3 regions of the Priestia sp. MDV22-iso46 genome follow, and region 2 is predicted to be linked to each of the others. Evidence: predicted binding sites of a transcription regulator. Region 2 holds the regulator's gene; each other region holds the start of a gene.
What was found. The regulator Rex, encoded in region 2, represses fermentation and respiration genes when NADH is low (regulators of the CRP and FNR family bind a similar motif). The targets are predictions, from matches to a motif close to TTGTGAAATATTTCACAA.

Region 1: AC4NPH_RS05730 (ubiquinol oxidase subunit II) is a predicted target of Rex. The motif match lies at 1,605-1,622, and genes of this name have one in related genera.
Region 3: AC4NPH_RS01725 (DUF1641 domain-containing protein) is a predicted target of Rex. The motif match lies at 1,192-1,209, and genes of this name have one in related genera.

The regions. Positions count from the first base shown of each region.
Region 1 covers NZ_JBZVWT010000001.1:1,098,774-1,102,059, reverse strand. The annotation lists gene xylE (D-xylose transporter XylE) at 1-1,076, shown strand, start outside; gene AC4NPH_RS05730 (ubiquinol oxidase subunit II) at 1,811-2,749, shown strand; gene qoxB (cytochrome aa3 quinol oxidase subunit I) at 2,751-3,286, shown strand, end outside.
Region 2 covers NZ_JBZVWT010000024.1:3,899-7,184, reverse strand. The annotation lists gene tatC (twin-arginine translocase subunit TatC) at 1-709, opposite strand, end outside; gene tatA (twin-arginine translocase TatA/TatE family subunit) at 725-910, opposite strand; gene AC4NPH_RS30665 (redox-sensing transcriptional repressor Rex) at 964-1,602, opposite strand; gene AC4NPH_RS30660 (ABC-F family ATP-binding cassette domain-containing protein) at 2,061-3,286, shown strand, end outside.
Region 3 covers NZ_JBZVWT010000001.1:329,796-333,081, reverse strand. The annotation lists gene AC4NPH_RS01735 (ammonium transporter) at 1-444, opposite strand, end outside; gene AC4NPH_RS01730 (hypothetical protein) at 441-857, opposite strand; gene AC4NPH_RS01725 (DUF1641 domain-containing protein) at 1,288-1,740, shown strand; gene AC4NPH_RS01720 (NAD(P)/FAD-dependent oxidoreductase) at 1,774-2,952, shown strand; gene AC4NPH_RS01715 (AEC family transporter) at 3,001-3,286, opposite strand, start outside.

The sequences.
Region 1 (3,286 bases), on a different contig from region 2:
TACTAGCTTTTAACTTCTACCGCATTATAGGTGGGATTGGTGTTGGCTTAGCATCAGCCATTTGTCCAATCTATATAGGAGAAATTGCACCGGCAGATATTCGCGGCAGATTGGTATCGTTCAATCAATTTATGATTATTTTTGGAATGTTAGTCGTTTACTTCGTGAACTGGGGTATTGCAAATGGGGAAACCTTAGAATGGATTAATGATGTAGGGTGGAGATACATGTTTGCTTCAGGAGCTATTCCAGCTTTACTCTTTGCAGCACTCTTGTTTTTAGTTCCTGAAACGCCTCGCTACTTAGCTACACAGAATCAAGATCAAAAAGCTTTAGCCATACTAACTAAAATTAATGGATCTTCAGAGGCGAAATCAATTTTAGACGATATTAAACAAACAATTTCTACCAATGTTTCGTCTGAAAAATTATTGGCATATGGAAAATTAGTTATCGTTGTAGGTATACTGCTTTCTGTATTTCAACAGTTTGTAGGAATCAATGTAGCTCTATATTATGCTCCACGTATTTTTGAAAGCATGGGAGCAGCTAAAGGTTCTTCTATGCTGCAAACCATTATTATGGGATTAGTAAACGTTATTTTTACAGTAATTGCAATTTTGACGGTCGATCGTTTAGGAAGAAAACCTTTATTAATAACAGGGTCTATCGGAATGACCATTGGAATGTTCGGTGTAGCAAGCATGGCTTTTTCAAACATCATTGGTATAGGGACGCTTGTATTTATCATTATTTATACAGCTTCCTTTATGATGTCATGGGGACCAATTTGTTGGGTGCTCATTTCAGAGATTTTTCCTAATAAAATTAGAGGTCGTGCTGTAGCTATTGCCGTAGCTGCTCAGTGGGCGGCTAACTATTTTATTTCCTCTACATATCCTGTGATGATGGAATATAGCGGAGGATTAACATATGGTTTTTACGGTTTAATGAGTGTACTTTCTGCTTTATTTGTATGGAAATTTATCCCTGAAACAAAAGGTAGAACTCTTGAACAAATGGAAAATATGTGGAGAAAAAAACAAGGGGCTTCAAAGAGTAAGAAGGCCATATAACCATTGAGCTTTTGCTTAGAGGAAAGATGAATATAAAACTTTCAAAAACACCTAAACTATCTTTAGGTGTTTTTAACATGTAATCTTTATGAAGAAAGTGGATAGCTTTTTTAAAAGATATTGCTATAGTCATAAGTCTCTTTGAAAATAGAAATATAGTTTTCTTTATGAGGAGTGTTTCATCGTAAATATAAATAACGGTGCAATGAATTTACAAAAAATCTGGGGGCATCCGCTATATACGGAATATCCTAAAGAATTAAAGTATGATCATGCTTCATGGGTTCCCGCGTATCAAAATCAGAAAATGATTGATTGGATGTTTCAGTAGGTCAAACAAGCAAATCAGTAAGTGTTAAAGCTCAATACTTCATCTAGTACTTATAAAAAACTCTTTCAGTTAATAAAAACTGGAAGAGTTTTTTCTTTTATTAGGCCAGTCACAAGGCACCTTTTATTCCCTACATTTACCCAAATATGTGACGAAATTATGGTAAAGGTATTTAAAATAGATAAAAACCGATTTAAGTGTGATAAATATCACACCCTTTAACAACACAACATGATAATTTTTTAGGAGTAAGCAATATGTCATGACAAACTTCAATATGTTAGGAGGTTTTTAGCCTTTTGATCTGTTGAGATGCATCTCTAATATGAACGTTTATATACCATTATTATGTACAGAGATTTAGAGGAAGGGAGCCTGAGCTTAGGTGAGAAAGCAAAAATCAATGCATATTAGCAAGTTAATGATTCTCTCCGTATTCATCACAATTTTTTTAGCAGGCTGTGATAGTCGTTATTTGATTTTAAATCCGCAGGGGGCGGTGGCCCAAAAAGAATACCAGTTAATTATTTTTTCCATAATTTTATGCGCAATTGTTGTTATTCCTGTGTTAGGCCTGCTTGTATATATCGTTTTACGCTACCGTGATAAGCCTGAAAACAAGGCTCCGTATCGACCAGACTGGGACGATAGTAAGCGTCTGGAATTTATTTGGTGGGTCATTCCTATTATTATTATTGGCATTTTAGGTTTTGCTACGGCCAGAACAACGTATGACTTAGTGGATCCGCCGGAAAAAGATGTAAAGCCACTAACGATTGAAGTAACGTCTCTTGATTGGAAATGGTTATTTCAATATCCGGATCAAGATATTGCGACAGTCAACTATGTTGAAATTCCAAAAGATGTGCCCGTTCAATTCGTGCTAACGTCAGATGCACCTATGAATTCTTTTTGGGTACCGGAGCTGGGAGGACAATTATATACCATGCCGGGAATGGCAATGGGATTGTGGCTGCAAGCTGATCACAAGGGAGAATATTTTGGTTCAGGCGCTAATTTTACGGGTGAAGGATTTGCTCATATGAATTTTAAAGTTAAATCTACATCGACAAAAGAATTTAATCAGTGGGTAAAACAAGTGAAAGAAACCGCACCAGCTTTAACAAAAGCTGATTATAACAGTCTTGCCAAACAAGGTCTTTCCTTGGAAAAATCGTATTCTACTATTCCTAAAGGTTTATTCCAAAAAATTGTCATTAAAAACGGCGGTCAATATTATAGTCAGCATCACCATATGAAAAACGAAGACATGAAGACCATGAATGTGGCTTCTGATGAACAAACACATACACAGCACGAGCACCAGGAAGGAGGAAAATAAGTTGTTAGACAAATTAAAAGATTTTTCATCTCGTTTTTTTGTGACAGGGGAGCCGATGATTTATGGAGCAGATGTCGCCATTTTGTTAACACTAGCCGGTATTATTTTTGTTCTTACGTATCTTAAAAAATGGAAGTGGCTATGGCGTGAATGGCTCACAACGGTGGATCATAAAAAAATTGGAATTATGTATATGCTTTCTTCATTATTAATGCTGTTTCGAGGCGGAGTAGATGCACTATTAATGCGTATTCAACTAGCATTCCCTCAGTGGCATTTTCTAGATTCTAATCATTACAACGAAATTTTCACTACGCACGGAACCATTATGATTCTATTTATGGCAATGCCGCTTATGTTTGCGTTCTTTAACATTGTTGTACCGCTTCAAATTGGAGCAAGAGATGTCGCCTATCCTTTTATAAACGCGGTAAGCTTTTGGCTATTTTTCTTTGGCGCCATGCTTTTCAATTTGTCGTTCGTAATCGGCGGCTCGCCAGATGCAGGATGGTTGAGTTATCCGCCGCTTTCTGGCAT
Region 2 (3,286 bases):
CTTTGCGATACGAAATGCGGGAAATAATGATGCTGATTTCATACAAAATTAAGAGCGGCACTGTCACCATCATGTGCGAGAGCAATTCCGGTGGTGTAATAAGTGCGGCAATAACTAGCAGTACGAAATAGGCATACTTTCGAATTTGAGATAAAAACATAGGCGTTATAATTCCTAATCGCGTCAAAAACATGACGACGACAGGAAGCTGAAACAACAGGCCAAAAGGCAGTGTGAGCTGCATTAAAAAAGAAAAGTATTCATTAATGCCAATCACTTGGTTTACATTCAGCTCATCAGAAACGCGCGTCATAAAATCGACGACAAATGGAAACAACACAAAATAAGAAAAAGAGACACCGCCGATAAAGAGAAAAATGGAAACAGGAATATATCCAAGCGTTACCTTACGCTCTTTTTCATATAAACCAGGACTAATAAATGCCCAAAGTTGATACAGTGCAACAGGAGCTGCAAGTACACAGCCGATAATAACAGCAAACTGCATATAAATCTTAACTGGATCTGTTAGCCTAAATGCATTCATCGTTAAATTTTTTGCCTCATCAGCATGCTGTAAATAGACAATAACCTTATCCGCTATAAAAAAGCCGCCAATTGTGGCAATGACAAAGAAAAATAAAACAATTAAAATGCGTTTTCGCAGCTCTCCTATATGATCATATATTGACATTTCTTGTTCAGTCATACTATGATCACCCTTTTACTCTTTGTCATCTACTTGACGCTGTTTATCTTTTTCACGATCTTCTGATGCACCGCTAGCGGCATGCTTAAACTCTCTAAGCGTTTGCCCGACTGACCTTCCTAGCTCCGGTAACCGTTTCGGTCCAAAAATAAGCAGTGCTACAATCGCAATAATAATCCAACTGCCTGCTCCAATCCCCATATTCCCACTCTCCTTATTAATTTAGACTTAAGGAAATCGTAACACAGTCCACCTTATTCAACAGGATAATTTTTCAAAAAATAGACAAGCGACTGTAATTCTACAGCAAGATCAATATGATGTAGTCGAATCTCATCCGGTACGTTTAAGCGTGCAGGAGTGAAGTTTAGAATCCCTTTAATTCCGCAGTTCACTAAACGATCGGTAATTTGCTGAGCAACAGTGGCAGGAACGGTTAAAATCGCCACTGAGATATCATCACTCATATAATCTTCCAATTGGTCAAGGTGATAAACCGGCACGTCACCTACTTTTGTACCGACTTTATCTTCTATCACATCAAAAGCGCACTCAATTTTGGTGTTATTATTTTTAATAAAATTATAATTTAAAAAGGCCGTTCCCAGATTCCCCACGCCAATCAGTGCTACTTTCGTTACTTCATCTTGGTCTAACGTTTTACGGAAAAATGTAAGTAAATAATTCACATTGTAGCCGTATCCCTTTTTCCCTAATGCTCCAAAGTAAGAAAAGTCCCGACGAATAGTAGCAGAATCAACTTTCACTGCCTCACTTAACTCTGCTGACGAAACACGCTGTTTACCAGAAGCATGCAAGTTTTTTAAAAAACGATAATAAAGCGGCAATCGTTTAGCCGTTGCTTGTGGTATTTTTAATTGTTCAGTGTTCACGTTGTACCCCCTCAGTTCATGTATGTCATTACTAACATTTTCAAGTCATATTGCATTACCTTTCACAAAGCATCAACCGCTTTGAGGTAGCGCTTCCAATTCTCTCTCTTTTCTCTTGTTTTATATATACTCCGCTTCACACCCCGACGGCTTTTGTCTATCCAGCACTACTTAAAGTCGTTAGCTAGAACGAAGCAATTAGCCCTTCAAAGGATTCGTTTGTTAGTCATGACGGATTTTCTACATCCATCATATATAAGTTCAGAGATGCACTTATCTCTTATTTTAACATAGTATCCTGTATAAAATGTGCACGTAAAATCATTTTATTTCATGAATCAAAACATTCGCTTCACCATTTGTCCTTGTCCCTGTACAAATTACAAACGCTTGTAGGAAGAACTTGTAGTTGAAAATATGTTAAAATACACTATGGATATACTACTAGAGGTGAAAAAATGATTATTCTACAATTGAACGGTATTACAAAATACTATGGGGCAGAACCCATTTTATCGAATATAAAGTTAGAAGTACAATCAAAAGACCGCATTGCCCTAGTGGGACGAAACGGTGCTGGTAAATCAACTTTATTAAAAATTATTGCTGAGCAGCTTTCTTATGACAGCGGAGAAATTATTAAACCTAAAGGTGTTTCCATTGATTATATGGGACAAGATACAGTTCTTGAGTCAACACTCTCCATATGGGAAGAAATGATGACTGTCTTTGCTCCGTTAAAGAAGATGGAAAAAGAATTACGTACGCTTGAAACGAAGATGGGCGATCCAGACATTTTTAATGATTCAGTTCAATACGAAAAACTAACCAAAGAGTACGATCAGCTTCAAGTAACGTTCAAAGATTTAGGCGGCTATCAATATGAAGCGGATACACGATCTATTCTTCACGGTTTCCGTTTTTCAAACTTTGACTATAGCACCCCTATTTCCTCCTTGAGCGGTGGACAAAAAACACGCTTGGCGCTTGCAAAACTGCTTTTAACAAAGCCGGACTTGCTTATTCTCGATGAGCCTACCAACCACTTAGATATTGAAACTTTAGCATGGCTGGAACAGTTTCTGCAAGGGTATGAAGGAGCTATTTTAATTGTTTCACACGATCGTTACTTCCTTGATAAAGTCGTAAATCAAGTGTATGAAGTCACACAAAAAACAACGGTGAAGTACACGGGCAACTACTCTAAATACCTTGTACAAAAAGCAGAGCGATATGAAAAAGAGTTGCGTCAGTACGAAAAGCAGCAAGATGAAGTCGCAAAACTGAATGATTTTATTCAGCGAAACATCGCCCGCGCATCGACTACAAAACGTGCGCAAAGCAGACGTAAACAGCTCGATCGAATGGAGTTAATAAATCGACCTAACGAAGGCGAAAAATCAGCTAGTTTTTCGTTTGAAATTGAGCGTCAAAGCGGAAATGAAGTCTTAAATCTCGAAAACGTGTCTATTGGATATGATGAACACAAATATATTGTTCAGCAGGCAAACCTTCGGATTAAAAAAGGTGAAAGCCTTGCGTTGGTTGGCCCTAATGGAGTTGGGAAATCTACGTTATTAAAAGGTATTGTGGATAAACTAAGCTTCAAGACTGGAACCATTTCTTTTGGCTCAAACGTAATGGTTGGTTATTACGACCAAGAGCAAGCTAATTTAACGTCTAA
Region 3 (3,286 bases), on a different contig from region 2:
CCAAATCCAGTGGCCAGCTATAGGATAAATAAATGTAGTCATCAAAATCGCATATAAAAGATATGCGCGGAAATTAATTCGTTCTGCCACCGCTCCAGAAACGATAGAAATGACCGCAATAACAAACGCACATTGAAACAGCCAAAACGTTTCAAGCCCAATTGGAATGTCAAGGTGCGATAAATTACCTGAGAGCGCAAAACCGCTTTTACCGACAACTCCACCTAAATCATCACCGTACATTAATCCAAAACCAATTAAATAGAAACAAAGCGTTCCTATTGTAATATCAGCGAATACTTTCATAATAATATTCACGCTATTTTTATAGCGGACAAAACCTGCCTCTAGCAAGGCAAAGCCGCCTTCCATTAACAAAATCATCGCCGCTGTTAACACGACCCACGTTGTATTTATCCCTAAACTTAGTTCATTAACACTCATATCCCAACGCCTCCACTGCTTTTTAATCGTTTTATTTCTTGTACAATAGCAGGCGAAAGCGTAATTTCACTTGTTTCTTCATTTTCCGCTTTTATTAATTCAAGAACTTCATGAAGTTCTCGCATTTGTGCTTTAAGGTGATCAATTTTTTTAAAGCGTTCCTTTACGTATACCATATACTCGACCGCTTGATGCTGACTTAAAGGACGCCCGGTAAAAAATTTACGAAACGGTGATAGTGATTGATACCAAGCTTCTTCAGCACGTTTCTTCTCTTCGTATTTACTAATTTTCGTTTTTATATCTTCTATTTCTTGTGCTTTAGCTTCTTTTAACTTCATTATAAATTCAATTAATTTTAATTGAGGCAATGTAATGACCACATTATGATAAAGTTCATCCACTATAACCATGTTATATCTCCTTACATAAGATGTTATATTATGATTATATGTAGAACACTATAGTAAGTCAATGTAATTTTTTGAAAACTCTTTAAATAGTAAATGCGCCCTATCTTTTTAATACTTATAGAATATTAAGTTCCTATGTGTTGAAATATGACGTTATTTGTTTTATCGTAGGAAGAGGAATCATGTTAGTTCCCTATTTTAATTTTATTTACCTAGGCAATTTATTCGCTTTATTTTTTATAAACTTTTATTAAACAAAGGGTTACGAGGTTCTTCACTTATTTTTTCAACAAAATGAGTTGATTTTATCTCGTATTAAAATTAAAATAGAATTATGTGCAAGATTTCACAACTTCACAATGTAGTTTGAAAGTCTAGCAGATAACTAGGAACTACATATGCAACAGTATCCAGCAAAGGAGGACTTTTCATGTCTCAATCAACTATTCAAAAATCAGCTGCAGAGGAAAATGCTGCTGTACAAACAGAAGCGGCAGTTAACAAAGGTCAAGCGGATGTGTTAGATCAATTGTTAAAGCCTGAAGTACAAGAAGCTCTTACTGTTCTTGTAGATAATTTACCAAAATTATCTGAAATGGTAACGGTGCTTACAAAAACTTACGACGTTGCGCAATCATTATTAACTGACGACGTATTAAAAGAAGATCTACTTGGTGGAGTAAAAGAATTTATCGAGCCAGTAGAAGGAACAGTAAAAGGTCTTGCAGCTACTGCAATCGAAGCAAACGATCGTGCAGAAGCAAATGCTTCTAATTCAATCGGTTTATTCGGTTTATTACGCATGCTTAAAGATCCACAAGCTCAAAAACTATTCCGCTTTGCACAAGCGTATTTAGACATTACAAACGAAAAACAAAAATAATTTTCATTAAAAAGTGTGGACGGAGGATCGACTATGTCAAAACATATTTTAATTTTAGGCGGCGGTTACGGTGGTTTATTAACTGCAATGACAGCTCGCCAACACCTAAGTGCGGATGAAGCAAAAATTACAGTAGTGAACCGTTTTGCTACTCACCAAATCATTACAGAATTACACCGTCTAGCTGTAGGCGGCGTTTCTGAACAAGCGGTAGCTTTACCACTTGATAAATTACTTAAAAACTACAACGTTGATTTAAAAATTGCAACGGTAAAAGAAATCTCACCAGATCAACGTGAAGTATCTCTTGAAGATGGTACGAAATTAAGCTACGACTACCTTGTTACAGCGTTAGGTAGTGAAACTGCTTACTTCGGTATCCCTGGTTTAGAAGAGCACAGCTTCGTTCTTAAATCAGTAAATGATGCAAACCGTTTACGTGCACACGTAGAAGCTTGTATCGCTGAATACAGCAAAACAAAAAATAAAGCTGACGGTACAATCGTAGTTGGCGGTGGCGGATTAACAGGTATCGAACTTGTTGGTGAATACGCTGACTTAATGCCAAGCCTATGTCTAAAACACGGTGTTGATCCAAAAGAAATTTCTCTATACTGTGTAGAAGCAGCTCCTACAGTTCTTCCAGGCTTCCCTGCTGAATTAGTAGAGCGCGCTCAATCAAGCTTAACAAAACGTGGCGTTACATTTGTTACTGGTACACCTGTAACAAAAATGGATGCTACAACTGTTGAACTTAAAGACGGCAGCAAAATTGAAACAAAAACAATGGTATGGACTGGCGGAGTTCAAGGTAACTCTGTAGTTGCTAACTCAGGTATCGAAGTAAACCGTGGTCGTGCACTTGTAAATGAATTCTTACAATCTACATCTCATAAAGATGTATTCCTTGCTGGTGACTCAGCGGTTGTAATGGGTCCAGAAGGTCGCCCTTACCCACCTACTGCTCAATTAGCTTGGCAAATGGGTGAAGTTGTAGGCGTGAACTTAGCAGTAGCTATTCGCGGCGGAGCAATGGAATCATTCGTTCCTGTCTTCTCTGGTACACTAGGAAGTCTTGGACGCAAAGATGCAATTGGTACAATCGGCGGAAACAAAACGCAATTAAAAGGTTTACCAGCATCACTTATGAAAGAAGCAAGTAACGTTCGTTACTTATCTCATATCAAAGGATTATTTGCATTAGCTTATTAATCCTCCGTCTTAAAACGAAAGAGGAATTCTCCTCTTTCGTTTTTTTATTTACATAAGCCAAGAAATAAGAAGCGGCAGCGTAATCAACGATAAAATAGCACTAATGACAAAAGCAGATGCGGTTTCGTTTTCCAAACTTTCAAACCGCAAAGCAATCATCGCAGCTACAGCAGACCCAGGAAAAGCTACCAGTAAAATAGCTTTTGTCACTTCATCTGAAGACAGCCCTATCCATACTGCAATTCCGAGCATAACGATGGGTTGAACCGCCACTTTTAAGACAGCGATCCCAAGCGCGCCTTTACTGAAGTTAATTTTTCCAATTCCAATCGTT